2 regions of the Paenibacillus polymyxa M1 genome follow, and region 2 is predicted to be linked to the other one. Evidence: predicted binding sites of a transcription regulator. Region 2 holds the regulator's gene; the other holds the start of a gene.

Region 1 (16,287 bases), 810 kb from region 2:
CGAAGACCGTGAGAGGCAAAGTGAGAAAATGGACATGCGACAAAACGTTCCATACGAGATACGCTGGTGCGCAGCTTGCTGCCATATAGACGGCGACTCGTTTCCTTCTGCATTTCGGCATGATTTTCGTAAAAAAGTGAGGTCAACAGCTGACGCAGCTTGTCCTTCTCACGCCCCTGCTGGCTGGCATACCAGTTATACACCTCCCACCAGGGAGATAAAATATCACCGCCACGCCGCCAATGCCGTAATTGCGCAATGAGCTGCGGCAAAGCCTCGGACGGATGGGAAGCATACTCCCATTGCGTCGTCCAAGCGTCTCCAGGCAAAGGGTATCCGGCCAGTGGACGTTCATCCAGACCAGGAAGCAGTTGCCGCACATGTCGCACTAACTCTGACGGCAGCAATGGCTTGCCTTCTTCATCAGTCACCGCATAGCTCATCCATAGGCTTTTACCGGCTGAGGTAAGGGCCGTATAAGCGAGAAAGCGTTCGTCCAACAGACGTCTTGTCATATCTGGTGCCAGGTCTACGCCTTGTTCGTTCAATGCCGTACGTTCCTGCTCATTCAGCACACCATCCTCATGGAACACAGCCGGCATTACTCCTTCGTTCATCCCTAGCACAAAGGCATGTTGAATACCCGATACACGTGTACGGTCCGTATTTCCGACCAGTACCTGATCCAGAGCCGGTGGAACAAGCCCCATACGGAACTCAGCCAATCCCGTTTCCAGCACACCCGCAAACAAAGCAGTATCCAGTCTCTCATCACCCATCATTTCGACGATTTGATCCAGCAATTCAAGCACCGCATCCCATACCTGGCGGTGCTCCTTCGCCTGCTCAGGATTTCCTGATTCCTCTGCCTGATGAATGAAGGCGTCCAGCTTGTGACCAATTTCTGCATCCTCCAGCAACAGATACACGGCTTCACACTTCTCAAGCGCCGTTCGTGCCTTACCCATACGCTTCTCAAAAGCATGTAAAGGCGTCACAATCACATCTCGGCACAACTCCATCAAATCCAGCGTTTCATCCCGTTGACGGTTCCGTTCCTGTTCCTCCAGCTCCAGTGACAAGCTGGGTACAGCCTGCCATGGTCGGCCATCTGTCCAACGGCTGCCTTGTATTCCACAGGCCAGCACATAGTTTTCCAGACGGTCCATCTGCTCGCGGCTCACTCGACCGTCCAGCGGCAATAGAAGGTCTGTTTTGACCGCACGAAATACATCCTCATATCGCCAGCGTCGCTGCACGATATCCAGTGAAGCCCGAATCAATTCCACTAAGGGATGATGAAGTATACTTCTCCGCTGATCCAAAAATACCGGGACCTGATATTGCTTGAATATCGGTTCCACCCATGGCTCATAGTCTTCAATATGACGCACAAACAAGGCCATCTCCCGATAACGCGCGCCCTCTTCACGGGCCAAGCGGCGCATTTCGCGTACGGCTCCTTCCAGCTCGGCACGGCGATTTGCTGCAGCATACAGCTTTATACCCTCCGGTTGTGTATCTGCCCATTGCTCTCGTAGCTGCTGTAGCCGCATCCGCTGTTCCTGATTCCACAGCCCTGTACGATGTTCGAAATTAGCCTCCAAATACGCCAACGCTGGACGCTCCTTAAATCTCGGCATCGGATCAGGACGTAATAACTGTGTCTGCGTTTCAATCATCAGCTCGTCTGCCATTCCTTTAAGCTTGACGTAGGTAGCCGCCGAAGGATGAAACAAATCCAGCTCATGCGGAAGCTGGCCACTTTCGTAGCTGCGGTTACAGGTCAACGCCACCGTCAGCGAGGAGGCGTGCAGCATAAGTTGCTCCACCACCTTATATTCATGCGGTGTAAACCTTCGGTAGCCATCCATCCAAATGTCTGCTCCGCGTATAAGTGAAGACTGTGCAATCTGTTCTGTTAGCATGCGAAGCGTATCTTCACCATCGATATATTTAAGCGTCAGCTCCCGTTCAAAATCCTCATAGATTAGGCCGATATCCTTCAGCTTGCCTCTTAATATCGGGGCGGACTCCCCCGCAGCATGCATTCTCTCCAGTTGTTCCGGTACAGACCGAGCATCATTTCCGTACTGCTTTAACTCTGTAAACAACGTATTCAACCGATCCACAAAACCGAGTTGGTCTCCCGAATCCTTAAACAAACTCAGTTCATCCTTGCGACGACGAATAATTTTATATAAAAGCATCTTCTTGCCTTCTTCTGTTACAGGCACCAGGGCTGAACCCCCTGTTTCCTGCATGACTAAATAGGCAAGACGATGGAATCCCATCACCTGGGCGCGAACCGACCCCTGAATACCGTTTCCGGCTTCTGTAAGCAACGCATGCTCTGAAGCAAATGACGATTGCTCGGGCACAAGTAACAGCATAGGTTTACCTAGCGGCTCCTCGCGTAACATAGACGTCATTTCATTGCGGATTAACGTGCTTTTACCACTACCAGAGCGGCCAATCAATAAGCGGACCGACATGATGCGGCCTCCTTTCCAACCAAAAACATTCTATTAAACAGTATAGCATATCAGACAAAGGAGAAAAGAACGTACGTTTGCCATGTTGTAGCAATTGAGCCCTTCTCAAAAACAAACAGTCCCGCAGGATGGCTTGGTGCAAGCCTTCTCTACAGGACTGATTTATACTAAAAATGAGTTTGTTTCACCTAGTTATCTTTATCGCCTAAAAATAGATTACCTTTAACAAGGGTATAAAGTCTACAGCCGTGTCCGGCTGCGCACTTCAAAGATGGCAAATTTCAAATAATGACCTTCCTCCACACCTAAAATTTGAGGATGGTCCTTCCCTGCCGCTCTCCAATCTACCAGTCGGAGGGTTTTACCGGCATCTGTCGCCGCTTCCTTAATCGTGTCCAAAAACAGCTCTGGCCGCATATGGAACGAACAACTCGCCGTTACCAAATAACCGCCCTCATTGACAAGCTTCATCCCATGAAGGTTGATATCTTTATATCCACGTGTAGCTCCTTTGACAGCACTCTTCGTTTTGGCAAAAGCTGGCGGATCCAGAATAACTACGTCAAAGGTGCGTCCGCCACCCGCAGTCAGCGGCTTGGATGTATCTCCTTTGCCCCCCGCTCGCGCGGTGCGTTCCTCTACACCTTTCACCTGATTACGTAAATATTGAAAAGCATCGTCGACGACAAACTCGACGCGATCCTCAAAACCGTTCAGCTTCACGTTATCCCGAGCACTTTCAATCGCATGTTCAGAAATATCCAGACAAGTTACTTTTTTCGCACCATGTTTACACGCATTGAGCGTAAAGCTACCTGTATGTGAAAAACATTCCAATACAGTTGCGCCGTCCCAGAATGGGAATTCAACCACCTTACCACTTTTATTCACAGGCTTCATGACCGTTGTGGCGTCATCGCCTGGGGTTGCAGCTACTTCTTGTAACGTAATTCCGCTACGCGCTCCCCAACCTGTCATCAACGGCGCGATAGCCGCGCGATTTTCACGCTGGTCAAAGAAATAGCCAGTCTTTTGGCCCTCTTCGATATCGACCTTGATTTGTAAGCCATTTTCCGTCACCACCACATGGCGCGGGCAATCGCCGTACAAAGGACCTTTCGTCTGTTCCAACCCTTCCAGCTCGCGGATGGATACATCACTACGCTCATATATACCAACTGGCCCCATGACTTCAACAAGCGCATCTCTGATTTCTTCCCTGCGCCGATCCATGCCAAGCGTTAACAGCTGAACGACCAATACATCACCAAAACGGTCTACAATCAGCCCAGGCAAAAAATCAGCCTCGCCGTACACCAAGCGATAAGCGTTCCCCCCAGTCACAAAGCGTTCGCGATGCTCCAAACAATTACGGAAACGTTGGGCAAAGAAGCTTTGGTCCATCACTTCCAGCGGCTCATAGGACATCACACGCACTGTAATTTGCGAAGCAGGATTATAGTAACCTGTCGCCAAATAACGACCTTGATGGTTAAGGATGTTGACCAAATCACCTGCTTCTGGATCACCCTCAATCTTGGCTATTTCATTTTTAAACACCCAAGGGTGTGCTTGCTCCAGCCTTTTTTTGCGGCTACGTTCTAATATTACTGAAGGCAAAATCCTTCACTCCTATTCTTGAATTACTTAAAGTCCTTAAAAGTGTGGTGTTCGATGGGACGCAGCTCTGCGGTTCATTTGTTCGTACGATCGCTGGCGCTTCTCCAGATTCAAATGAACCGCTTCGCTACTGCCCGCCTGTATATCGATGTCACGCTTTTAGAGCTTGTGAAGATACTTCAAAATTATTGTTCCGTAAAAAACTGCTCACCCATGCTTGTCATGGCTGTCCTTGACAGATCATAGGCTGTTACATAAGTATTTTCACCTAGAAAAGGGGGCTATGGCCGTGTTCATACATGTTATACTCCCACTGTGCGGTGGGCTGCTTATTTTTTTAGGTGGAATGAAGCTGATGGAAGCTGCCCTCCGGCATTTGGCTGGCCCCTTCCTTACCCGCTGGCTGAACCGGGCTACGGTTTCCCCTTGGCGGGGAATGCTGTTCAGCTCAGGCATTACCGCCCTACTGCAAAGCAGCACCGCCGTAACGGTGCTGACGATCGGACTGGTCAACGCCGGGCTGTTGACCTACGGCCGCACGCTCGGCATCATTCTCGGCACCAATATTGGCACCTGCCTGACGACCGAGCTGATGGGGCTTCAGCTTGGCAAGCTGGCTGTTCCGTTGCTATGCGGTTCACTGCTCTGCTGGGGCACTGCCGTTCTGTGGGGAGAAACGGTCGCTGGCCGCCAGTATGCAGCTGCCGGAGCTTCACCCAGCTCTAATGGGCTCAGCCGCCCACAGGCTGTACAATTTATCAGCCTCGTCTTTGCCGGATTTTCGCTGATTCTGGCAGGTATCCGTGTGATGCAAGCCGTCGGCCCCTGGATTGAACAGGCCGGACTATTCCGCTGGTTTCTTGATCATGCTGCAGCCAACATGTGGTGGGCCTTCGCTGCGGGTGCCTGCCTGACCGCACTGGTTCACAGCAGCGCAGCCGTCATTGGTATGGCGATTAGCCTGGCTGCTGCGGGTGCCTTACCAGTCGATGTAGGGATCGCCATCGTCATTGGCTCCAATGTAGGCACCTGCGTGACTGCCCTGATTGCCGCTGTTGGCGGCAGCGTGTCTGGAAAATTTGTGGCCTGGTCCCATGTGCTGTTGAACGTAGGCGGGGCATTGCTCTTTATGCCGTTGATCCCTGGACTGGATATGGTCGCCACCTGGATATCTACCGAGCCCGGTGCCAAGGTAGCGCATGCCCAAACCCTGTTTAACGTCATCAGCTCTCTGCTTGCCTTGCCCCTCTGTTATTTACCTATATGGACACGTATAGAGGAGCGTATGTCCCTCCATAGAACTAAACGTTAATTCCTAACATGGACAGCGCCTTGCTTAGAATGACATCATTGTTGTCATATCCACCCTGGCGCTGAAGACGCCAAGCTTCTTCGGGCGTATGCCATGCGACGCCTTTGATTTCTTCAATCTGTGCCTGTAAATTCCCATCCAGTGCCTCTACGAGATAATAATGAACTTCCTTGTCCACTTCCCCATATTCAGGGTGCTGATACGTATAAGCAATCATATCCACATGCTGAATAATTCGTCCGTTCAGCCCTGTTTCCTCACGAATTTCACGTAGAGCTGTTTGTTCGATTGTTTCACCTGGTTCCATTTTGCCTTTAGCCAAAGATATCTTGCCATATCGGTCAGTAATCAGCTGAATTTCAAGTTGCTCCTCCTGTTTGCGGAACACTACGCCACCTGCGGAAATTTCCTTTTTTGCTGCCATCCTGTAATCTCCTTTCCTTGCGCAACAAGGATTCCGTCCTCTCTGTAAGGAAAGGCGAAATCCTTGTTGGCCATCGCTATTGCCTGTTCAGGCTCTTTTTATTTTACAAAGCTGTTTGCAGCCCATTCTCCAATACGCGGACCAATTGGCCTTCACTTTCATTAACGCCTGCCTTCGTCAGCTTCACGCGGCACACCTTACCAACCAGATCCTTATTACCTTCAAACACCAGTTGAATGTAGTTGTCACTATAACCGTAGAGTATGCCGCTATCTTCTGTCCCTTTAGGGGCTACTTCAGGAATAACTTCCAGCACCTGACCAACAAACTTCTCAGCATATGCCAGCTGCATTTGCTCAGACAGTTCAATCAGCTCACGCACACGTGCATTTTTCACGTCCTCGTCAACCTGATCCTCCATACGCGCCGCAGGCGTTCCAGTACGCTTGGAATACGGGAACACGTGCATTTCCGAGAAACCGATTTTTTTCATCAGCTCATAGCCATTGCGGAACATTTCGTCCGTTTCTCCAGGGAAGCCGACAATTATATCTGTTGTAATCGCTACATCTGGCATTGCTTTTCGAATCATAAGCATTTTGTTATAAAACTCTTCTGTCGTGTACTTGCGGCGCATCCGTTTCAGCACGGTATCGTCCCCTGCTTGAAGCGGTATGTGGAAATGGCGAACCAGCTTATTGGAGCGTTTCAGCACGTCCAGCATTTTTTCATCAATCTGGCTGGCTTCAATCGAGCTGATACGAATACGTTCCAGCCCTTCCACTTTCTCCAGGTCCCACAGCAGATCGGATAGGTCATAATTATCCATATCGTCGCCATAACCACCCGTATGGATACCCGTGAGTACGATTTCCTTGTAGCCTGCGTGCACCAGTTGACGCGCCTGTGTGATAATGCTCGCCGCATCACGGCTGCGGGATAAGCCCCGCGACCACGGGATAATACAGAAGGTGCAGAAGTTATTGCAGCCATCCTGAATTTTTAGAAACGCGCGGGTATGATGAGCAAAATCAGGTACATCCATTTCCTCAAACACACGGGTCTTCATTATATTACGCACCGCGTTTACGGGTTGACGCGACTCTTGGATCTCCTTTACAAACGGAATAATCTTATCTCGGTCCTGCGTACCAATAACAAGATCAACACCTGGAATATCCATAATTTCAGCTGGAGAAGTTTGAGCGTAACAGCCCGTCACTGCCACAATGGCATCTGGATTTCGGCGAATCGCGCGACGAATGATCTGACGGCTTTTTTTATCACCGGTGTTCGTAACCGTACATGTATTAATTAAATAGACATCAGCGGTCTGCTCGTCAAAATCCACCTGCTCATAACCTTCTTTTTTGAACAGCTGCCAGATCGCTTCTGTATCATAAAAGTTTACCTTACAACCTAATGTGTAAAATGCCACTGATGGCATATTAAACCCCTCCCATTTCTCCTGTCTCATATAAAATGCATGCCAATGCAACCATACCTGCGGTCTCCGCACGCAAAATACGTCTTCCCAGTCCTGTAGACTGTGCCCCGGCCTGCTCGGCCTCTAGGCTTTCCGCTTCAGTAAAGCCGCCTTCCGGGCCCACAACTACGAGCACACGCGGCTTGTCTGTGGACGCCCAGTGTCCTGCAAAAGGCTGGATTACATCCCGTAGCTGCCGACCCTGCTCTTTTTCATAACAATAACATATCAAATCATACCCAGCAAAAGAAGCCAGAAGTTCTTTCCACGTCAGGGGTGCGCTAACTTCCGGAATCCGATTGCGATGGCTTTGCTCAGCCGCTTCTTTCACAATTTTGCGCCAACGCTCCAGTCGCTTGCCTTCCTTTTTGGCATCATACTGTACGACCGTACGCTCCGATAAAAACGGTACGAAGCCGGTGGCTCCGATTTCCGTACATTTTTGCATCACTGTCTCCATCTTGTCCCCTTTAGGAAGACTCTGCGCGATGGTGATCTGAACATACGGTTCAGAGGTCATCTCCAGCGGTTCAATAATCGTCGCTTTCACATGATCCTGCTCAATCGTATCCAATGCAGCCAGCGCTTCCCTGGATACCCCGTCACTGACTATAATTTTGTCGCCACTACGGCCGCGCATGACTTTGGCAATATGCCGTGCGTCCTCACCCGTAACAATTACGTGATCTTCTAGAAATTGCTCTGCCGGAATAAAATAACGCTGCATTCTCTCACACCTATTCTAAAAATAACTATTATCCATTAACGCTCCGTACAAATTCCGAATAAATCACCAAGCACCATCATATCATCTTTTGCTCCTGTATGACCAGTCTGTTCCCTCTTCTGTTTATGTTATACCGATTCTCGTAAAAAAAAGGGAGCCCTTAGGCTCCGAACAGTCCGGTAATGTAAAAAGAGAACTGCAAAAACTGTATATAAATCATCTGAGACAGCGTGTAAAGAGGTTCAATCGTTACAGCTCGTACCTGCGGAATTATCAGTATAAGCAGAAAAATAAAGATCGACCATTGCTCAAACTGCTGGAGCTTGCGGCGCACAGGAGTGGGAGCCACATCCTCCACAATCCGGTAGCCATCGAGTGGAGGCAGTGGAATTAAATTAAAGATAAACAAAAACAGATTCAAATTGATCAGTGCATTGATAAATAAATAGATTGCCTGTGCCACCCGCTGGTTCTCCATTCCCGGCAATACTTGAAAATGAAGCAGCACAGCATAGATCAGCGTAGTCACAAATGCAAGCAGCAGATTGCTCAGCGGACCAGCAGCCGATACAATAATGCCCATGAGGCGCGGACGGCTAAAATTGTCACGATTGACCGGGACTGGCTTGGCCCATCCAAAGCCTCCGATCAACAGTAACAGCGTACCCAGCAGATCAATATGAACTGCCGGATTTAAAGTCACGCGCCCAAGTAGCTTGGCCGTAGGATCGCCAAATTTATTGGCATAATACGCATGAGCAAACTCATGCACCGTAAACGATATGATCACAGCCAGCAAGTAAAATGGAAGGACATTTAAATTTACCCGAAAAATACTTTGTAAAAAATCCATGCTTACCTCTTTCTCGCCACAAACGCCAGCCAATCTTCATCCCGGTTGATTTCGGCAATCTCAAAGCCAGCAGCTTTCAATGCGGTTTCGACAGCCTCTTCTTTGTTCTTCCAAATTCCTGAAGCAATATAAATACCGCCTGGCTGTAGGGCATTATATACATCATCAATGAACAGCAAAATGATCTCGGCTAAAATATTAGCTACCACGAGCTTGACCGGCAGTTGAATACCCAGCGTTGGATCACTTGCATTGAGCACGGAGAGCAAATCGCTTTCTTTAATGGTGATACGTTCCTCCAGTCCGTTCAAACGCGTATTTTCACGCGCACTCGATACTGCCACCGGGTCGAGATCCAAGGCAAGTACATGCTTTGCTCCCAGCTTTATCGCTCCAATGGCTAAGATACCGGAGCCTGTACCAACATCAATGACTTCTTCTCCACCCTGAATCACGGATTCCAGCGTTCTCAGGCAAAGGGATGTCGTCGGATGTGTACCAGTGCCGAAGGCCATACCCGGATCAAGCTCAATGATTTTTTCATCTTCACTCGCAGGCTCATACTCTTCCCAAGTCGGTTTGATGGTCAAATGATCCGATACACGCAAAGGCTTGAAATATTGTTTCCAGGCATTAGCCCAGTCATCCTCGTTGACCGTTTTCAGCTCATACCGAACCTCGCCAGGGTCAATATCAAATGTTCTCAATTGTTCAACCCGCGGCTCAATTTGTGCACGCACGCTGTCCATGTCTATTTCTTCAGCAAAATAGCCCTTGATGATCGCTTGTCCTTCAGGAATATCGTTCAAAGGGCGATCGTACCACTGTCCATAAGACGTATCCCGCGGCTTGTTGAGCGAACCGGATTCTTCAATGGAAACCCCTCCTGCACCTGCTTCGTGCAGAAAATTCGAAATCATTTCGACAGCTTCCTCGCTTGTATGTATTGTAATTTCATTCCACAACATGGTTTACATTTCCTCCTCATTTCACATGCATACATTACATTGTACTATATACTCGCATAGGAGTTCAAAAAAGCAGATGGACTCATTTTTGAAAATCAAACCACCTGCGACTACTACCTTTGTCTTCAGGCCCTCTAGTTTTAGCGTAACAGCATATAGCGGATAATAAATAGAACAAGGGGAAAACACAAATAAGACGGCTATCCCGCAAATCACCTTTTTAGATGGGATACCCGCCTTATTGTATTCTACTCGTTGTCGTTTATGATACGTTGCTGACGGCGGTCAGCTACTTCACTACGCCGGATCGCTTCCAGATCCTCTGCATCTGCCAGCTCTGCCGAGAACTCAACATCCTCGTTTTTGGCAGATTGCATGCGTTTGATTTTCTCGGTTTTGGTCAGCACTTTATCGAACCGTTTGTTTTTAGACATCGGTCACTGCTCCTTCCAAACTTGTCACAGCATTCCACCCGCTTGTTCCACGATGGACATCGCCTGATGATGAATGGACTCATCCACCACAGCAGTCAATAAAATATCGCGGCCCGTCGGTCCACCTTGTCCTCCGTCACTCATGCCACTGGCAGCAGGGTCAGCCGCAGCCAATATCGCCGGACTACGATCTGTAAATTCCACTCCCTGCGTTAGTGAAGACAAGCTGTTAATCTGTCCCGAAAACACAGGCAGTCCGGCGTTGCCCGTAGACTGCCGCGGATAGCGGCTAAAACGATCTATCGACATATCCGTTACCCGGAGAGCTTCCAGCTTTCTCGCGGCTCCCTGTGCTTCCTCAGGACTTTTGAAATACGCCAAAATATTTTTTTCGCCCATTCCAAAACCCCCTGTGTAGTAATTGAGCGCAACTCTTGTTTGAGAATATGGATCGTTACGCTTTACTTTAGCCTGCTCATTGGCAAGACTTTATATTCTCCACGAAGGGCTAAACAGATACAGACATTATCAAGAACAGCAGGCCAAGACCATGAACTAAAGTTTGTGAAGAACATAACTTTTTATGGATGTAAAGTAGTAGCCGGAGTTTCACCTGACATGGCTACTCCTGTCTCCAAGGCTGCGCGAATAACAGCATCCCGTACCTTTTGAACCACCTTCGCATTAAAAACATTCGGTATGATATAAGTTTCACTTAGCTCCTCAGGGCAAATGGCATCAGCAATGGCAAGACCGGCTGCCAGTTTCATCTCCTCGTTAATCGTCTTGGCATGGCAATCCAAAGCGCCCCGAAAAATTCCCGGGAAGCACAATACATTATTAATCTGGTTAGGAAAATCGGAGCGGCCGGTAGCAAGCACTCGCACATAAGGTAAGGCTATAGCCGGATCAATTTCCGGCTTCGGATTCGCCATAGCGAACACGATAGGATCAGTTGCCATGCTCTGTATGTCTTCCACAGTCAATATATCTGGACCCGACACACCGATGAACACATCAGCTCCCACAATCACCTCAGATAAGCTTCCACTTAAATTATGCGGGTTAGTCATGTTCGCATACTCTGTCCAATGCGGGTTACTGTATTCTACACCACGGTGAATGGCTCCTTGCCGATCCACGCCAATCAGATTGCGTACCCCTGCCTTGAGCAGCATACGGGAGCAGGCCATACCTGCCGCACCGATCCCGGCAAATACGACTTTGACATCTTCCATTTTTTTGCCGCATACCTTTAGTGCATTGACCAAACCTGCTAATACAACAACTGCCGTACCATGCTGATCATCATGAAATACTGGGATGTCGAGTTCGTGCTTCAACCGTCTTTCAATCTCAAAACAGCGTGGCGAAGATATATCTTCCAAGTTAATGCCGCCAAAGGCAGGAGCGATCATTTTGACAATTTGAACAATCTCATCAGGGTCCTTCGTATTGAGACAGATGGGGAATGCATCGACACCTGCAAATTGTTTGAACAGTACTGCTTTACCCTCCATCACAGGCATAGCAGCCTCTGGCCCGATATCTCCCAATCCAAGTACCGCGGTTCCATCTGATACGACCGCTACTGTATTTTTTTTGATCGTTAATTGATATGCTTTGGCTGGGTCATTGGCGATTTCCATGCAAATTTCAGCTACACCCGGCGTATAAACTTTGGATAACCCCTCCATTGTTTCAATTGGCTTCTTGGGTAAGGTCTCCATTTTGCCACCTGCATGTAATTCTCTAATCTCATCTATTAAACTGCTCATATTTTTCTCCGTCCTTTCATGCCTCTATTGGATATGAAACTCAGTCCTGTGTATAAATCTCATCAGCTCCATAATTGGAGTAACAAGGTGGCTAAAATGACCGTGCCCGCCCCGCCAATCCGTGTAGCAATTTGGGCAAAAGGCATCAGTTCCATCCGATTGGATGCAGACAGAATGGCTACATCGCCCGTGCCCCCTAATCCGCCGCGACAACTGGTCACCAAAGCAGCTTCTACGGGATACATGTGAATCCATTTTCCTGTGAAGTATCCAGTAACAATCAATGCAACCACTACAGATGCACAGGTAATCGCATAAGGAACCGTTAGAATCCCAACTACACTATCTAATGGCACATACAAAATACCTAACCCCACCATCAAGGGCCACGTCAGACTAGCGGTTATACATTTGTACAAATGAAAAGCTCCCTGCTCCAATGTGTTCGGCATGATCTGAATACATTTAATTAATGCCGCCGCCAGAATCATGAGAATCGGCCCTGGAATATGGAGATACGGCTCCAGCAGCTTACCCACAATAAAGAAAGTACAGGCCAACAACAGACCACCACCCATTAATGGAAAAGAAACGGATTGTCCCAAGTTTACCGGAGATAACTCACCTTTGTTTTTTTCGAGTTTTAACAACCTTCCGTTACCAGAAGTTTTTGGTTTTTTCTCCGCTAATCTCTTCAAGACGCCTGCACCTATAATTGCAACAATGTTACCGATAATTGCAGCCGGGATAAACTGGGATACGAATACTGCAGAATCCTTGCCCAGTACCATCCCATACGAAATGGACAACGGTAAAATGCCTTCTCCAATCCCGCCGGAAATAATCGGAATGATGATGAAAAAAAATGTATGATAAGCACTGTAGCCAAAAGCCATACCCACCACCATACCGACGGCAACAGCAGCAATAGATCCTATGATAATGGGGGCAAAAATTTTGACAATTCCATTCATCAGCATTTTGCGATCCATACCAAGAATACTGCCGGTTACTAGACATGCGATGTAAAAATAAAGAAAATTCGAGGTTTTCATAAGCGTGTGCACAGCCCCCATCGCAGATGGACTGAACATATTCCAAAATACCATTAACGATGGAACCATAAGGGATAAAATGGCTGGCCCGCCTATATGTTTAAGCAGCGGAAGTTTGGCTCCCAGATCACTGAGCAATATACCTAAAATCATGATGACGGCAAACCCGCCTAATAGATCGTTCGGAAGTCTTTCTGTAATTGCAGCCGCATAAACAATTAGCGCGATCACGGCATATAGCGGAAGAGGAATCACTCCCACCTTTATCCTCCCCAGCATCCTAAACCCATCTACAGTATTTTTACTCCATCTTTGCCCCTTTTGAATGACAGGCTGGTTCGTAGCATTTTCCATAAATCTCCCTCCATAAAGTGAAGAATGATGATCATGTTCCCATTCTACACCTTGGAAAACGCTTTATTTGGTTTTAAAACTAAGAACTAGCTTTTGTAACTAAAGTAATCAGAAATAGGGCTAAATATAACTATTGATGATTCCTTCTGCCTGCGGCAAAACCTGATATTGGTAAACAGGGCGTCCAATGGTACCATATATAGTTTCCATAGAAAGCACTTCAATCTCTGTCATAAAAGCCAAATACTTGCGCATAGACACCCTGGAGATCCCTGCACTCTCCGCAATATCCTCCGTGGAAAATAGAACCTTATGATGCTGCTGGATACAATTCCATATCATAGCCAGCGTGGATTTCGTTATCCCCTTGGGCAACCGTGCCAAGTCTTTAGTCAAGCTTTTATGATAAATCAGTCGATCCAACTCCTCCTGCGATAGTAGACTGCGCTCACGTACAATACTAATGTGCTCTCGATACCCGGTAAGTGCCTCTAGAAAACGGTTAAAGTGGAAAGGCTTGATCAAATAATCCACAGCGCCAAAATTCATCGCCTTTTTGACACTACTCATGTCACTTGCAGCTGAGATGACAATAACATCCACATTCACTCCAGACTCCCGTATGAATGACAGTAAATCGAGGCCATTACTTTCTTGCATATACACATCTAGCAATATCAGATCAATAGCTTGTTCAGCTAAATATTTCTTAGCCTCTTCCACCGAAGAAGCCCAACCGCCACATTGGAATCCCTCTACCTGCTCCATATATTTGCGGTTAAATTCTGCAACCATCGGATCATCTTCTACAATCAGGACATTAATCATGTTCATCATTCCCCGCTATAATGTATGGAATCTTAATCTGAAAACAGCACCCCTGCTCGACTGGGATCAACTTTACACTACCTTGTAGCCTCTTCACGCTTTGCGCCACTAGATAAAGTCCCATCCCTCGTGACTCTCCCTTGGTCGAAAAACCTTTTTCAAAAATAGCCTTCACAAGGTCCTCCGGTATACCCGGACCATTGTCGCACATGATACAGGTCAGACAGCCATGCTTCTGATTTTCCTCATAATAAAGTGAAAGGGTAATCCGCTTGTGCTCCAGAGATTCCATCGCCTCCACCGCATTATCAAACAGATTGCCAAGAATAGTAATCAGCTCGTGAGTCGTTTGAGTTTGACTGGATTCAGGTAAGTGACTACCCGGAGTCAGTTCAAAACTTACCCCTGCCTCTCTGGCCCGGCTTAATTTTCCTAATACAAACCCCGCCATCACTGGGTCCTTAAGCTGCCGAGTAATGGAACCAATCTCTACTTGATGATGTTCGACGGCGTCCATAATATAGTGTTCCAGTTTATCATACATTCGCAAGTGCACCATCCCCATAATGACATGCAGCTTGTTCATAAATTCATGAGCCTGTGCGCGTAGTGCTTCCGTGTACAAAGAAACTCCGGTCAAACGTTCCGCAAGCTGGTTCATCTCCGTCTTATCCCGAAAGGTTACAATGGCTCCGACAATTTTTCCTTTGACCCGTATCGGAACACTGGTGGTCAGCAAGGTAATCCCACCCAACTCCATCTCCTCATCCATCAGTGGAGTGCTTACTTCCAAGACCTCTTGTAATCGGAAAGCAGATAAATAAACAGTAATTTCCTGTCCAGAGAATGAGAAGTCTTCAATCCCCGCTTGCCTCAGTAGACGGATCGCTTCTGCATTCATCAGCATGATACGACCGCATTCATCTACCGCAATGACTCCTTCCTTGATGGATTGCAACATCGCGCTGCGTTCCTCCAGCAAACGTGCGATTTCCGGCGGTTCCAGACCGACCAGCATATTTTTGATTTTACGAGCCAGCACAACCGCTCCTCCTGTGCCAATCAACATTCCGATACCAATGGCGATAGCAATAAGACGGGTGTTGCCTTCCTGGGCCCGCTGTACATCTTGCATGGATATACCAACAACAATTGCCCCTACCTGCTTTCCCGTCACACTGAACACAGGGGAAAAGGCTCGCATGGACATGCCTAATGTCCCCTTTGCAACGGACACACTCTCCTGACCATGAAGTGCAGTATACTCGTCTCCTCCGACAAAGGCTTTGCCAATCCTCCTAGCATCGGGGTGCGTTTTACGAATTCCCTTCATATCCATAACCACGACGAATTGGATATGATTCGCTGTTGAGACCTTCTTCACATACTCCTGCATGGAAGGAGAAGAACCTGTCTGTTGCAATTGCTCGATAATAAGTGGTGTATGGGCGAGTGTACGTGCAATGGACATTGACTTTTCCTCAAGCCCCTTCTCCGTTTCAAGCTCAACTCTCTCCGCAAATAACAGTGTTACTGGCAGGAGCACAAGTGCCATAACCAGACATACGAGCAGCGTTATTAGACCTCTGAGCTTTAAAAGCGGCTTACCTCGACGCAGACTTGTCCGTATTTTTTCGATGGAACTCACTCCTTTCTAGTTGATAGAAGCTCAATAGTTAACTTTGGTTGTACAAAAATGGCTATGTATGTGTTTACGTGAATATAAAAAAAGGGACTATCCCGCAATTGCGGAATAGTCCCCTCGGATTCATGATTGAAGCTCCGCGATTTAGACTTTGGCTTAGTCGCCTCGGAAAGCCCGCTTCACACGATCAAAAAAGGACTGCTCATTCTCATGTGTCTGCTCTCCACTAAGCGAAGAGAACTGACGCAGCAAATCCTTCTGTTCCTCACTCAGCTTGCTAGGCGTTACCACAACTACCTTAATATGCT
Region 2 (16,287 bases):
TTCTCCACGCTTTAATTTACCGTACACTGGGCCAGGCTTGATCCCGTATCGCTCCAACAGTTCTTGGTTAAGCTTACCAGGCTTATCCATCTCTACAATTCGGTAGCCATAACTGTCGATCCGATGATCCAGCAAAGCGGATTCCACCCGAAATTGACCGTCATCGAACAGAACCCCGCCCGTATGCTCCACAATATGTAGTTGGTAATTGATACGAGATTGGCTGATCCCTAAAGATAGCTCAATATATTGCTGAAGCCCAGGCGGTCCATATACCGTCAGAGGTGCCGTACCTCCCTGATATGCCCTACTCGACAAAAGGCCTGGCAGACCAAAAAGATGATCCCCATGCAAATGAGTGATAAATATTTTTTCAAGTCTGCTCAGCTTGAGCGGCGAACGCAATACTTCCTGTTGAGTGCCTTCACCGCAGTCAAACAACCACATGCTTCTTCGTTCCTCCAGTAAACGAAGAGCAATGGATGTTACATTTCGCTGAATTGTAGGTACCCCTGCATTTGTACCGAGAAAATATAATTCCATGACATTTACCTTCTTCCTGCTGACCAGCAAAAAACCTCCGAAGCTCGGAGGGTATTTGCTATCCCATCTGATAAAGGTGTTAAACCTTTTCGACGTTAAAATACTGCGCCTGAGGGTGGCTGAACACCATGGCTGATACTGAAGCCTCCGGTTCCATCATAAACCCTTCTGTTAGCTCAACGCCAATGTCCTCAGGTTTTAACAATTGGAACAACGGTCCCTGATCCTCCAGATCCGGACATGCCGGATAACCAAAGGATACCCGTATACCTTGATATCTAGCGCCGTGCCGCTGTTTCATCGTCATATCGGCTGGGTCCGGGAAGCCCCAGCTATCCCTGATAATATGGTGAAGCCGTTCTGCTAGCCCTTCTGCCACTTCGAGCGCTACCGCTTGAAGTGCGTGTGAGCGCAGATAATCTCCGTTGTCTTTCCACTGGGTAGATAGCTTCTGAATGCCATGACCAGCGGTAACAACCATAAAACCTACATAGTCCATAACCCCTGATTCCACTGATTTCAAAAAATCAGCCAGACATAGATAAGGCTCTACCTGCTGACGTGGAAACGTAAATGTGTGCAGTACCTTGCTTACATCCGATGGATCATAGATTAGAATTTGGTTTCCTTGGGACTGAGCCGGGAAGAACCGATACATAGCACTCGCCTGAATAATTCCGTCTGTAACAGCTTCAAACATGATGCTGTCCACGGTTTCCTTCAACTGAATCGCTTTCGGGTCCCCCGAAGCTAGCAGTTGCTCTACATTCCCTTTTAAGCCAAGATGATGTCCCATCAGCATCTGCATATTCACATAAGGCAGAATATAGTTCAGTGGGTAGTTACGCAGTACATGGCGATCCGTATCCGGTGGGATATAGACGGGCAAATCCTGAGCAATGTTAGAGCGTACAGCCCGAGTTAGCTTAGGGAGCGGCTTGGCCTCCACGACCGTTGCCGCTTCTGCCTCCTGCTCAGCCTTCATGTCCTCGGCCATTTTTTTACGGGACTCAGGGTCCATAAGCTTATTGGCAATATCCAGGCCATCCATAGCATCTTTCGCGTAGGCTACCAGTCCATCATACTCAGGACGAATACGATTTTTAGTAAACTTACGCGTTAAGGCAGCTCCACCAACCATTATTGGAATATCAATGTTCGCATTTTTCAAATCCTGCGCGGTTAGCACCATTTGTTGTGCCGATTTAACAAGCAGACCGGACAGGCCGATCATGTCAGCCTTTTCTTCACGATAAGCCTCAATAATGCGTTCTGGTGGTACTTTTATACCCAGATTTACAATATGGTAACCATTGTTGGATAGAATAATCTCCACCAGATTTTTACCTATATCATGCACATCACCTTTGACCGTAGCCAACAAAATCTTACCTTTTACCGAGGATTCATTCTTCTCCATGAACGGCTCTAAATAAGCCACGGATGCTTTCATTACTTCAGCGCTTTGCAGAACCTCCGCAACAATCAGCTCGTTGTTGTTAAACAGACGTCCTACTTCTTCCATCCCTTTCATTAGCGGTCCGTTAATAATCTCCAGAGAAGAATATTTGGCGAGAGCTTGCTCCAGATCCGGGATCAGTCCCTCCTTACTTCCCTCCACTACATAGGAAGCCAGCCGTTCTTCGAGCGAAAGGTTTGATATCTTCTCTTTTTTCTCCACTTTCTTGTTACGAAAAGCTGCTACAAATGCAGATAAAGTATCGTCATTTGTATTATAGATCAGATCTTCCGCCAATTTCCGTTCATGCTCAGGGATAGATGCATAGCGTTCAAGCTTCTCTGTATTTACAATTGCATAATCCAGTCCCGCTTTGGTGCATTCATACAAATAGACAGAATTGAGCACTTCACGACCCGCTTCCGGTAAACCAAAGGATACGTTACTGATGCCCAATATGGTATGAACCCCAGGAAGGGCTTCTTTAATGATACGTATGCCCTCAATCGTTTCCTTAGCCGAACCGATATATTGTTCATCCCCTGTTCCTACTGGGAATACGAGCGTATCAAAAATGATATCCTCCGCTGCCAGACCGTAACGGTTCACCAACAGATCATAAGAACGTTTAGCTACCTCAAGCTTATCCTCACGCGCAATTGCCTGTCCACGTTCATCAATCGTTCCGACAACAACAGCAGCGCCGTATTTATGAATAATAGGAGCCATTTTCTCAAATTTTTCTTCACCATCCTCCAAATTAATGGAGTTAATAATTGCCTTACCTTGCGAATATTGAAGTGCTTTATCGATAACTTTAATATCCGTGGTATCAATCACCAATGGTACTTTCACCTTGTTTACAACCAGTTTCAAGAACGCTTCCATATCAATCATTTCATCCCGGTCCGGATCTTGCACACAAATATCAATGACATGTGCTCCGCTTTTTACCTGAGCGCGGGCAATTTCAGACGCCTCTTCATATTTGCCTTCTACGATCAAACGCTTGAATTTCCGGGAACCCAGAACATTTGTTCGTTCACCAACCATATACGGACGATTATCCTGTTCAATATATACTGGTTCAATGCCTGATACGGCAGGAGGATGATGACCTACGAGCTGGCGAGGCTCAAACTGCGCCATACTTTCACTCATTACTCTTATATGCTCTGGTGTAGTACCGCAACAGCCTCCTGCAATATTCAACCAGCCTTTTTCAGCGAAAGCAGCCATTTTACGAGCTAATGAATCCGGCGATTCATGGTATTGACCATTTTCATCGGGCAAGCCCGCATTTGGATAACAACTAATAGCTGCAGAGGACATTTCAGACAAAGAACGAATATGATCACGCATAAACTCTGGACCTGTAGCACAATTCAGTCCAATCGAGATTGGGTTTAAATGTTCGAGTGATATGCAGAAGGATTCGATATTTTGTCCGGCCAACGTTGTTCCCATCGGTTCAATCGTGCCAGAAATCATTAACGGAAGCTCAATCCCTGTCTGCTCAAAAGCCTGACGAATTCCAATGCTGCCTGCCTTAACGTTAAGCGTATCCTGTGAGGTCTCCAACAGAAGAACATCCACCCCGCCTTCAATAAGCGCCAAAGCCTGCTCCTGATAGCTTTCAATCAGCTCTACAAATGTAACACCGCCTGTGACAGACAAGGTTTTCGTGGTTGGACCCATAGCTCCTACAACAAAACGAGGCTTGTCCGCAGTGCTGTATTTATCCACCGCGTTACGTGCCAGTTTGGCCGCCACCAGATTAATTTCACGGGCACGTTCTGGTATATCGTAATCCGCCAAAACGACGGATGTTGCTCCAAATGTATTCGTTTCAATCAGGTCTGCCCCGGCCTCCAAGTATGCTTCATGAATCCCTTGAATGACATCCGGTCTCGTTAAGACCAACATCTCGTTGCAGCCTTCCAACTCTTCTCCACCAAAATCAGCGGGAGAAAGGTCTTCCTGCTGAATCATAGTACCCATAGCCCCATCAAGAAGGAGTATTCTTCGTTGTAACGCATCCTGCAAGCTAACTTTATCCAAAATTTCTTCACCCCCGCAAAACGTTAAATCCTAGTTTAGCAGAAACCGTATCATTTAGATAGATTGAAGTAAAAACATACGTTTTATGCAGGCTATTCTTCTTCATAAACGACTTAGCTGATCTATTTTTGTAGTATGCATCGTTATAGACGAACGTCTTTAAACTGTATCGTTTAGCTATAGTCGTTCCCATATAAATGTTTCAGCCTGTATTGTGCAACTGGATAAGACATGGTATTCTTTATACAACATTAATCCAAGTGGAAAAGAGGGATTTGTATATGGCAGAAATTTTTATACGCAATACGAATGAGCGAATTAGTGGTGAAGAACAAGTACGTGAATTTTTGGAGAGCCACCAAGTATTGTATGAACACTGGGATGCTTCCAAGCTGCCAAGGGAGCTGCAAGAAAACTTTACTCTGACAGATGATCAAAAAGCCGCTGTTCTTAAAACATTTGAACCTGAAATCAAGGATTTAGCCGCACGTCGCGGATATAAAATATGGGACGTTATCACCTTATCTGAAGCAACGCCGAAACTGGACGAGCTGCTGGCCAAGTTCGAGCAAATTCACACCCATACCGAGGATGAGATCCGTGCCATTGTTGCTGGTAAAGGCATTTTCATCATTAAAGGCTCTGAAGAGATCGGCTATTTTAATGTAGAGCTTTCACCAGGTGACGTTATTTCCGTACCTGAAAATACACCGCACTTCTTCACTTTAATGGAAAATCAAAAGATCGTCGCAGTCCGCTTGTTCATCGAAGAAAATGGCTGGATTGCCGAACCGTTCGAAGATCCAACATTCACTACAGCATAATTAAGATCTATGGTGTCAATAAGAAAACTCCCTCCGCTCTGTAGCATATCGAGCGAAGGGAGTTTTCTTGATACTTGTTTTAGAAAACTGTAGATTTCTCACTTTAAAGATTGAATAATTCCATGCAACTCAGACAAATGCTTGATTTGGAACTTCGGCTTGATTTCTGTAGTATTGGTTTTAGCGTTCCGATTCACCCACACCGAATGGACACCAGCTGCCAAAGCCCCTTGAATATCAGTCGTCAGCTTATCTCCTACCATTAAAGCTTGTCCAGGTTCAATTCCTAGAAGTCCCAAAGCATGCTGAAATATAGAAGGGTCAGGCTTGCCCCGACCAAAAGAACCTGAAATGACAACATGATCAAAAAAAGGAGCCAATTGAGGAACTCCATCCAGCTTCTCCTGTTGTAGATCAGGGGAACCATTTGTCAGCAATAACAGCTTGTATTGCCCCTTCAATTGTTCCAGAATCTCAAACGTTTCTTCATATACATGTGGACGTGCACGTCTTTCCGAAGCAAATTGGGCAGCTAGCTTCTCCGCCAACTCCTCATTATCTATCCCCAGTTGCTGAAGCCCTCTGCGCCATGATTCCTTACGATAAGCAGGAGCCAACTGTTCCAATTGGCGGAATTCAGGTTGCTCACCTGCTGTAAAATTCGCCCACAGTCCTTCAAACGGATTAATGCCAATCATTTGAGTAAAACTAAAGGTTTCATAGGACTCATACAAAGCGCGCGCTTCCTTGCGTACGGCTTCTTCCAGCGTTTTCGGATCAGCCCCTGTTTCTCGGGAGCCTGTTTGACACGCTGCATCAAATGCCTCTTCTACACTACGTTCATCCCACAGAAGGGTATCATCAAGATCAAACATTATCGCCTGAATCGTCATATGAATTATCCACTCTCTTTCCACTGTATATGTAAGATTGTCTGTTTGGTCACGAATCAGATCGTTATGTGTGCCCATATTAAGCAAGTGGCCGCACCATGTTATATGAAAAAATAACATCATACGGCCTTACTTACAGAGCTACAGGCTAAATCGGTTATTTCTTATCTACCTGTATCTGATTGGATAGTGCAAACTTTTCAAGCCGCTCTGCGATGGCATCCGTATCGTAGCGTCCCAGTGATTTTGTAAAAATAAAATTACCGCCCTTCCCTTTTCTTTCAACGGTAACGTAACCCTTTTCAATTTTGATGGCTTTCATGTCCCCTGCCGTCATCGGACGTTCTCTTCCACCTTTTAACATATAGAGGGTATCTTTTCCCACTTTTAAATAAGGACGGCGAATGAAGAAGATAACAGCCAGCATCAAGTACAAGCCAAATACCAGCCAGTCCATTCCCCGCATGCCGGTCTTAGTCAAAAAGTAACTCATAAGCATGTACAATACAGCAAGACCAGCCAGCATGATTGGCACAGTAATATTACGGCCACGGAAAATGTCCATTGCTGAACCTGCGCCGTTAATGGTTTGAATGCCTTGTTTCTTGCGCGTTTTATTTAAATGCGCTGTGTTTTTACGTACTTTTCTTTCAAATGATCGGGCCATCTCTCAATTCCCTTCCCAATAAATATTACATTAAAACAACTGCCTTAAAGCTGATCTATATAGATACCAGGAAAGATACCTAAAACAAGGCAAATGATGCAGGCTTTAGCGACATTAATGCTTCAGCCCGTCATTTCCCTTCGACGTATCATCGTCCACAAATTCAATGGTTTCAAGCTGCTGCCGAAAATTACGGCGAATGTTGCCTAAATAAATTTCCCGAAGGTTGGCGCGCTCTGTGGTTTCCTCTTCTGTCAATCCTTCGGCTTTTGCTTTGCGCGCTAATTCATTAATGCGCTGTACCAAGCTGTCTATATCCAAATTGTGTCCCCTCCATAAAAGCAAAGATATAATACACTTTGACATGTAGAAAAGAGCTTGTCAAGGCTCCCGCATTGCGCTCCTTGACAAGCTCTATAGTCTTATAGATCAGAAGTGTGGAAGCTTAAGCACCTGACCTGCCTGCACTCCCCGATCCTCCAAAGCGTTAATACGCATAATCCCTTCAATATATACCCGTGTATCCATTCGTTCCGGTTTATGATTCACGGCAATCTTCCATAACGTATCTCCAGGTTGTACGGTCAGCTTAATCACCTCTTTATTAGAAACTGAAGGTGCTGCGAAAACCGTAAGTACACCTGCCCCTGCAACCCAAACGATAATTACTAGAATAAGAAGCTTGAGTAAAAGAGTATTGGTAATAACCTGTAACAAACGCACCTTACCCTCTTTTCGGGTCTCCTGTAAATTCTCTAAGTTCATCGGGAAAATACTTTGATAAGTGCTATATTTCATAATTGGCCGCGTCCTCCAAACGTTTGTTCTTATGTTTTTCACAATATAACACGAACATTTGTTTTGTTCAATAGAAAAGAGAACAAAAGTTCGTAAATATTTTTAGGGATTATTTAGAACTTATGTTTGTACGAACGGAGGTTCTATGCTATAATTTTCCCAAACGTTACTAAATGGGGTTGATACGGTATGTCTAAGATTTCGAGCCGCCAGCAGGCCATTCTTGAATTTATCCGCAATGAAGTGCGTCTAAAGGGATACCCCCCTTCTGTGCGCGAAATAGGCGAGGCAGTCGGATTGGCCTCCAGTTCTACGGTTCACGGTCATTTGGATCGTTTGGAGAAAAAAGGACTCATTCGCCGCGATCCTACGAAACCACGGGCTATTGAATTACTTGGTCAAGACGAATCGGATAACAGCAACTTGATTAATTACTCCATTAGTCGTGTTCCCGTCGTCGGCAAAGTAACCGCTGGTCTTCCTATTACGGCGACAGAAAATATTGAAGATTACTTTCCTCTTCCCCAACACTTTGTTGGTGAGGATAAAATATTCATGTTATCTGTTGTAGGCGAAAGCATGATTGAAGCTGGTATTGCTAACGGAGACTATGTAATCGTACGTCAGCAGCAGACGGCTGATAACGGAGACATTGTAGTAGCTATGACAGATGAAGACGAGGCAACAGTTAAAACCTTTTACAAAGAAAAAGATCATATCCGGCTTCAACCTGAAAATCCAGCCTTTGAACCGCTTCGCCTGACACACGTCAGCATATTGGGCAAGGTTGTTGGACTCTTCCGGGACTTCCACTGATTTATCGTGCTTTCTTCCCCGTTATACTACCACGAATATAAAACCGGCCGCCTAGGCGAGCCGGTTTTATATTGTTATTATGTTTACTATGTGTGTCTCACAACTATTCTTTCCTTTTCAGCAACCTATATTGTCTCTACTATTATATCCCCCCCATTATCCGAAATAGTCCCGTCTGATCTTGAACTGTTTACTTTTATTAGCTAAACAAATGGAAATTTGACTCATGTGAACCTACTGTAGCCTTCCCCTATAACGTAAAGTTGGGAAGGCGAACGCAGGCTAGCATGAGTTTTTTTTAAAAACATTTAGGAACATAGGTACTAGCTTCTTTTTGTCTTTAGTAGATTTATGCTGATACATTACTAGCACAATTGACATATGTATATAGCAGACCTAAAGTAAAGGAGTTATGCAGATGATCAGAAATAGAGTTAAAACGTATAAGCATCGCATCGGGAAAAACAGATATCTGGTCGTTAAAGTCTTTCAAGCCGCAGCTGCTAAAACAGGAAGCGGAAATGCACTCGCAACTAACGCATTAAATATCAAAATTACCAAGCGTAAGCATAAACATCATTAAGATTTAACCGTACCTTCATTTCTTTGAAGGGAGGTGATATTATGAGCAGAAGACACAGCAACCGTGAATTGAGAAGAAGAAGATTAAACATCCGTTCCAACCAAAGAGCCACTGCGCGTGCAAGAGGTAACGCACTGGCTGTCAATCTGTTTAGCGTGAATGATGGACAACGCAGACGTTAATATTTATTTACAAGCAAAAAGCAGGAAGAATTCTTCCTGCTTTTTTTGTGTTAAATGATCCCCAAACTACCAATCCCGCCAGTTATAGCTTCTTCAAACTTGTATCAGCTTTGGTCCTGCTTGCCCGCATTTCTTTATAAATTTTATAAACAAGGCTCGAACAGCTGGACCCATAACCAATAATTGTAATGGATAGGCCACAACAAAGTTCTTTATAAAAATTTCTAAATATGCTTCAAATAATGAATGATCGCTAATAGCATGGCTAAGAATTGAAGTTAATAAACCGTAGAAAGACATAGAACAGGCCATTCCGAACTTCCGAACACCATTATACCATTTCCGAAGTTGATTTATATTTGCTTGGTGATACCGGCTATGATCAGATATGTGCCAGATTCCAATAAATTAATCACAAAGTTATAATCCGCTAAGAGATCCTTAAGTGAATATCCCTACTTTGCGGAATATTATTATGTTTATCAACCATAGGACCATAGTTTACTCAAGATATTCAGGAATATCTTCTCTCCTTTAATTCTGTAAACCCATTTCAAGTCTACATATGACAAATGCCTAATCAACTGGGAAGTGCTGTTATACTTATGATCTGGCCCTTTATAATCTAACTCGCTTTGCTTCATATCTTGAACGATGGATTTTAATCGGTTGTAATTCCCCTCCACCATTTAATAAAAGATGCCCACCTGCGGTGTCATAGATTCAGACCCTCTTAGATCAAAAATCATTAAAAAACCTCATTTCATGGGAAGATATAATTTGTCATAACTTTGTGCCATCAAAATATTTATATGTATGCTTTAAAACTGAACACTCAGTGACTCATTCGGGGCATGTGTAACAATTCCTTTAACTAAAAAGCTCTACCAACCATAAGGTTAGTAGAGCTTTTGCATTTAAGAACCTCCAACCTGTACAAGGATCTGAATATGTTGCGTCAGGACGGGAAAAAACAAAAAGCTACTTGCAACGATTAACAGTGTCATTTTTTTCAACATTGTCTAACCACACCTTTTCTGATAGTTTAAAATACTCTTCTCTGGCCTCTGGAGACGCGTATGCTTGGAAATGTGCAAAGAGACCCGTACAGTTTATAAAGTATGTTTCATTGTTTAGTATATGTGCTTTTACCATAGCACATAATAATTGTTTAAAACCATCATTGTACTTCCCCCTGTTTAAATAATAGTAGGCCACTTCGTAACAAAACCATGCAATATAGTCAGGTACCACTTGTTGGGTGTACATATCAGTAGATAGCGGAAGTTGGGTAAAGGCATCAATGTCTATCTTAAATCGTGATAGTACATCATCTACATTCAAATTATATCGGTTAGCCGCTATCATAACGTTCAACAACTTTGAGAGTTTTTCATCCTCCACAGTATGTGCTGTTTCAGCTATGTATTCAACATAATCTGCAAGCACACTTGTATCTCCAGATAGGAGTTTATTAACGTAAATATTACATCGTGCCCAGTCTTGATACATTTCTACCCAATATAGGGTATCATCATCAGTCTCTCTAACCCACTCCAAGTCTGCATAGGCATATGTATATTGTAGAGCTTGTTGATAATCGCCTTGGGCATCACAGACACTTGCACACAACAGGTCAGCATAGGTAATATATACAAACATGGGGCGACTTAAACTATTTTTAGACTCATCATCCTTTAGTTTCTTCTGTTGATGTTTCAAAGTGTATTGGATTTCCGCTTTTGCTCTCAATTTTCTCGCTATTTCATCAACCTTATCCCATTTACGCAAAGATCTGTACACATTAGCTAAGTCCTTCAATGCATCAAGTTGTTCTATTTCATCTAGGCGCTCGACATAAGGCTCGAAAAGTATGGCTGCCCTAAGATTGCGGCTTTGATCGTCATCAATCTGAATCGTGAAAATACGATATTGACAGATGGCCAAGCGTTCAGAATGTTGATATTTTTCCACTTCTGCTACACTTTCATAGAGCAATAGTGCAGCATCATATCGTCCCTGCGCTAACAATTCTTCTGCAATGTCAAATAGCTTGGGTGAGTAGAGTAGATTGTCCATGATAGCTCCCACCACTCGACGGATCGCATCCAACTTGTCCAACTCTGCACAGCGATACAAAAATGGCTCGATTCGCCTCATATTAGGGGGAATGTCGATAATATAGTTTTCTACATATAAGTCGTAAAAATAGCCTTCTGGTAAACCCATAGCCTCAGTGATTCTATCAATTTGGTTAACAGACATAGAACTATTTCCTGTTACAATGCCACTTACTATCCCCCTATTAATGCCTGCGATATGCCCGAATTGCGTTAGGTTCAGACCCTCTTGTTTTAGGTATCTATCTAATTCCGCCCGAATCGTAGGTGTATGCTTCATGTCATATCCACCCTTCACATAAAAATTCCAAAATTTTTATATTATTGTTATCTATTTTTCTCTAAAATTGACCATATGTCAATATATTATGCGAATAATGTGAGATTTCATTTTTAACATAAAATGAAATAAAAAAACTTCGGTAAGCATGGTTTATGCTGATCACTGACAGTAGAACCCAATAAGCGCAACAACCTATTATGGCAGGGTTTCCTAAATAGGCTGTAAAAACTTAGTTAACCAAAAGGAAGAGAATACTATGGTTACTGCCAAATAACCTATGCGCCATTGGGTTCAACTTTTACCATCTTAAAAAAAGTGAAGTGTGTTACATTATAATTTTTCACAAAATTAAATCCAAAATGCTTTAGTAATTATAACCAAGAGGATAAAAAGCACCAAAATTGCCTCTGTAGAAGTCCACACACCGTAGCCACTTCACATGCACCCATGGTTTTAACATCCTTTAATTGTTGTACTTCTAATATATGTATAGATACGTTTTGTGACAGGGCATACAGATTAAACAAAACAAAGACTCAACCAGCTAAACCGGCAGAGCCTAATCACCTTTTTGTAAAAACATTACAAGCTTGTGCCATTAGAGTATCATCGGTCCAACAGGATCACTTGCTTATCTCTCTGTCAATAAGGAATATGGGATATACACCTTGAAAACGCTATATTTAACATTTCCTGGTTATAAACTAAATACTTACTGTTTTGGTCTAGCACCCAGTTGGCAAAACCTAAAGCTCTGGTGTAGCTACCATAATCGTAGGGATTAATTTTAAACTCAAGAATATCCAGCATAATCTGGTTCTCTTCATCTGATAATTCCAAGCCCAACTTACTAAACTGTCTTTGACGAATTCTCCGAGCAGTAGCATCTTGTATAGCTTTGTGCTGATTGGACACTTGTCCATTATGTTGACGATAATACAATACGTTTATGGGGAGGTTTGCCATTTGTACCTGGAAAGCTAGTCGGTTCCACAGCTCGTAGTCTTCGGCATGGGGATAATTACTATCATATTGAATGCCAAGCCGACGGATCATGCTATTGCGCATGATTACAGCCGGATGGCAGATACAACAGTGAAATAGCAACCATGTTTTAATTTCGTCATGACTGGCCGGATTTACCTTTATTGATCCTCCACTAGATGAAGTAAAAGCAGCACCGCATACATCAACCAATGGATTTTGATCCATAAATGCGATTTGTACAGCTAGTCGATCTGGTGTAGAAATATCATCGCTATCCATACGAACGATATATTCACCATTGGCCTTTTTTAATCCTTCGTTTAAAGAAGCGATTAACCCTCGATTGGTACTATGGAAGATTTTTATCACTCTAGGGTCTGATATTTGTGAAATAAGAAAGGTAGATCCATCTGTCGAACCATCATCAATAACAATTAATTCAAAATCTGAATAAGTTTGAGTTAAAATACTGTGTATTGCTTCCAAGACAAAAGCCGCATTATTGTAAACTGGCAGTATGACCGAAGCTCGTGGCACAATATTCCCTCCATTTCATATTTTAAAAATAGAATCAGTAATAAAATCACAAAGCAGCTCCCCTATTTTTGATAGCTGTTCCTTCTATATTCTTATGTTCTAAGATATGTTCTGAAATATATTTTGAAGCGGCTTCTCGGTAATATAATATGCCCTTTTGAAAATTTAGAAGCTTTCCACTCCTAGAAAGCCAATCCTCTTATCAAAAGACACCTCCTTATAATTAATTAACAGAAAAAGATTCGCTAGTGCCATCAAAGATTGATTGGTTTGAATATTCATGCTTCAAAGTCGAGTTATTTACTTCTTAGATGATATTGACAAAATAAGTAATAAATTTGTACAATTAGGAAAAATATATTACTTAGATCCCATTCTTCATCGGTAATAAACCTATTATAATATCAGTAATATTTTCTTAAAGATGGGTATAACAACTCTCTTTTGCCTCTCCTTTTTGCAAATGTGCCTGTATTTAATTTAACTTAACCAATATTTGTCAGATATCACAGCTGCATATACTACTGTATATTTATATCTAAATGGAAAACGGACTGTGAGATTCAGCCGAAGATCATATCTGCATCTTAAAAAGGGGGATTGAATGATGGAACGAAATATAACATCCGTAGAACACTACACTCCAATTTTGATTGTCGGTACGGGTATCTCGGGGCTTGCTGTCGCTTATTATTTATCGAAAAACAATATCAAGTATACCATTACAACAAAAAAGAATGCGCCCAAACAAAGCAACTCCTTTCTTGCAGCCGCAAATACACGTGTTCCATCGGAGAATGATATTAACAATATTATTAATCTTACGATTAATAAATGTGGAGCAGATCGATCGGTTATTGAAACGCTATATAGAAACTCCAACATAGTTATAAGTTTTTTCGAGGAATTAGGAATCTCTTATGAGAAAACATCCTTTGGTATCATGCCTGAATGTTTGATTAAATCACAGGGAGGAAAAAAATTAGTTAATTGTCTGTTACAACATATTGAACAACCGCTGTGTAATAAAATTTTGATTGATTTGGAAAAGTCTGATGATGGAATTATCGCATTATTTTATGACATTCAATTAGATCAATTTATCAGGATATATACTAATTATTTGGTATTAGCTACAGGAGGATATGCGGGACAATTTAATTACAATGATAATTCACCGGGTTCGACTGGAGAAACGCTTATCCTAGCTAAAAAAATAGGCGCAAGATTAAAGGGAATGTCTACTGTAATGTCTCATCCTTGGTCAATATACAATGGAAGACAAATTTTATTGGGCGGAGTTGTATCTTTAAGCCAAGGGAAAATAGTAGATGAGAAAGGAATTCAACTATTAAAAGATGAGTATATTAGTGATGCTATTGCTCGAGATGATTACCACGAAATGATTGACGAGATTTTACATTTTGAACTAGATTGCATCAAGCAAAAAAAGGATATGTACTTGGATATGAGCCATGCTGATGAAACTATATTGAATGAAAGATTTAAAAAATATGGGTTTAGCACTAAGGTGGTTAAAAATAAAAGAATCAAAATCACACCAACAATGCACTATTCTTCAGGAGGAATCGAAATCAATGCTAATGCTGAAGTTATAAACTTGAATCGTGTTTTTGCTTCTGGAGAAGCTCAATTTAATGGTGATCTAGGTATGGGAAGAATCCCTGGACAAGCATTTGCAGCGGGTATCGTTTTCGGTAAATTAATTGCTGACAAAATAGCTAATGAAGGTGTCTTCAATACTCAATACCCGATTACATTTAAAGATCCACTTGAACCTATGCAACTGTACTCAAAAGAAAATAATGACTTTCCAATTGAAGAGTTTCAGAAAAAGTTGTCAACTCTAATGGTGGATCTGATCGCTCCTGATTCATCTGTGGTTTCTCTATCACTCCATAAAAGAGAAATACAAGAAAGTCAAAACATAATATTGAGTAGCGCAAGAGGATCAGGAAAACGATATGAGGATATTTTAACATTATTTTTTGGATATTTTGTTGCGTTAGAAATTATAGAAGATCTTGAAAAAAAAGCATTCGGTATAGGCTAATAAACCCTTCAATGAGAACGTTCCCCTTTCCGACGAAACCCAATAAGCGCAAAACTATTATGGCAGAAATTCAGCAAGCACCCACCAAAAGAACAGCGAATGCTGTGACTATTGCCAAATAGCTTATGCGCTTACTGGAATCAACCTTTTACAATCCATGAATGAAGTGATATTATCCAACAGTTCTTTTCACAAATTAAACCCAAAGTGATTTAGTGATGATAACTAAGAGAATAAAGAGCACTAAAATCGCCGCTGTAGAAGTCCATACACCGCCGCCACCATTACCTTCATATGCACCCATGCCTTTTAACCTCCTTTATCTGTCGTCACTTTAATATATGTAAGAATACATTCTTTGATAGGGCATGCTGGTAATTAAAAAACACCACAGAAACATTTTCCCCTTTATTTTGAATATATCCACTCTTATTCCCGTTTTCATTAACATTGGATACCACCTTTCCGTTAGAGCAGGCACCATTGATCAAAATACCATTGACGCATGAAAGTGGATCATAGCGCTTCTGAGTTATTAAAGCTAATCAAGAAAATGCTCAAATAAAACAAGCTCTACTAACCTTAATCGGTCGGCAGAGCTTGTTATCTAATCTGATTTCGGGCAGATTACCAAAGAAATAAGGGTATTGAACTTGTTGATGGGGCACTATACAATTTTCTTCACAAAATTAAACCCAACACGATTTAAGGATGATAACCAAAAGGATATAAAGCACCAAAATTGCCGCTGTAGAAGTCCACACACCTGCACATCCACTCATAGCTTTAGCCCTCCTTTAATTGTTTTCACCATAATATATGTATAACTACGACTCCGTGACCGGGCATTCAGTTAAATGGAAAATACACCCAACCAGGCGAATCCAGTGAAAATGCAGTTGTAGACTAAGCATCGGCGTTAAAGTAACTGGCAGGTTAGTGGTGGAGTTGTAAATTGACTCACGTTACATCGCGTGTAAGTATGATTTTAGCCAATAACTGAATAAAAACGTTTTCTAGGGTTCCGCAATCGCAAGATTGGTCTGGTCCAAGAGAAAACGCACAGCCAAGTGGCTGTGACACGGAGGGATAAAAGCCTGGGAGATAACCGCATTGTGCGGTTTATTTCCGGGCTTTTATCTTTTTCTTTTTTGCCCAATTTTTAATAAGAAGTTTAAGGAGGAGCGTGTTATGAACAAAACGTGGTTTTCAGTCATTGTGGCGGCTATATTCGAGGTTGCTTGGGTCAGTGGGTTAAAGCATGCGGATAGTTTTTTGGAATGGAGTGGTACAGTAATCGCAATGTACATCAGCTTTTATTTGATGATCAAGGCGTCTCGTTCATTAGCGGTTGGAACTGTATACGCTGTATTTGTCGGGCTAGGGACAGCTGGAACTGTAGTAGTTGAAATTCTATTGTTTGGCGCAGACATAAGTGTTTCGAAAGTAGCTTTAATCAG

Evidence for each region. The regulator LexA, encoded in region 2, represses DNA repair genes until DNA is damaged. The targets are predictions, from matches to a motif close to CGAACATATGTTCG.
Region 1: the regulator LexA is predicted to act here: its motif matches at 2,562-2,575, upstream of addB (helicase-exonuclease AddAB subunit AddB).

Annotation. Positions count from the first base shown of each region.
Region 1 is NC_017542.1:3,969,110-3,985,396, forward strand. Features, by position in the region: gene addB (helicase-exonuclease AddAB subunit AddB) at 1-2,495, opposite strand, end outside; gene PPM_RS17790 (class I SAM-dependent rRNA methyltransferase) at 2,736-4,115, opposite strand; gene PPM_RS17795 (Na/Pi cotransporter family protein) at 4,405-5,427, shown strand; gene PPM_RS17800 (NUDIX hydrolase) at 5,417-5,851, opposite strand; gene mtaB (tRNA (N(6)-L-threonylcarbamoyladenosine(37)-C(2))-methylthiotransferase MtaB) at 5,955-7,298, opposite strand; gene PPM_RS17810 (16S rRNA (uracil(1498)-N(3))-methyltransferase) at 7,300-8,064, opposite strand; gene PPM_RS17815 (site-2 protease family protein) at 8,225-8,917, opposite strand; gene prmA (50S ribosomal protein L11 methyltransferase) at 8,920-9,885, opposite strand; gene PPM_RS17825 (YfhD family protein) at 10,134-10,319, opposite strand; gene PPM_RS17830 (hypothetical protein) at 10,344-10,718, opposite strand; gene PPM_RS17835 (NAD(P)-dependent malic enzyme) at 10,901-12,097, opposite strand; gene PPM_RS17840 (2-hydroxycarboxylate transporter family protein) at 12,160-13,506, opposite strand; gene dcuR (two-component system response regulator DcuR) at 13,627-14,334, opposite strand; gene dcuS (DcuS/MalK family sensor histidine kinase) at 14,327-15,982, opposite strand; gene dnaJ (molecular chaperone DnaJ) at 16,136-16,287, opposite strand, start outside.
Region 2 is NC_017542.1:3,156,363-3,172,649, forward strand. Features, by position in the region: gene rnz (ribonuclease Z) at 1-543, opposite strand, end outside; gene metH (methionine synthase) at 623-4,063, opposite strand; gene PPM_RS14025 (1,2-dihydroxy-3-keto-5-methylthiopentene dioxygenase) at 4,345-4,887, shown strand; gene PPM_RS14030 (HAD family hydrolase) at 4,986-5,780, opposite strand; gene PPM_RS14035 (hypothetical protein) at 5,938-6,447, opposite strand; gene PPM_RS14040 (DUF896 domain-containing protein) at 6,562-6,768, opposite strand; gene PPM_RS14045 (LysM peptidoglycan-binding domain-containing protein) at 6,877-7,245, opposite strand; gene lexA (transcriptional repressor LexA) at 7,435-8,061, shown strand; gene PPM_RS29650 (hypothetical protein) at 8,480-8,644, shown strand; gene PPM_RS29655 (hypothetical protein) at 8,686-8,826, shown strand; partial or broken gene PPM_RS30645 (hypothetical protein) at 9,139-9,515, opposite strand; gene PPM_RS14065 (helix-turn-helix transcriptional regulator) at 9,808-11,226, opposite strand; gene PPM_RS30120 (sporulation protein YjcZ) at 11,578-11,652, opposite strand; gene PPM_RS14070 (glycosyltransferase family 2 protein) at 11,872-12,753, opposite strand; gene PPM_RS14075 (FAD-binding protein) at 13,358-14,827, shown strand; gene PPM_RS28600 (hypothetical protein) at 15,024-15,131, opposite strand; gene PPM_RS30125 (YjcZ family sporulation protein) at 15,517-15,609, opposite strand; guanidine-I (ykkC/yxkD leader) riboswitch at 15,833-15,933, shown strand; gene PPM_RS14080 (DMT family transporter) at 16,019-16,287, shown strand, end outside.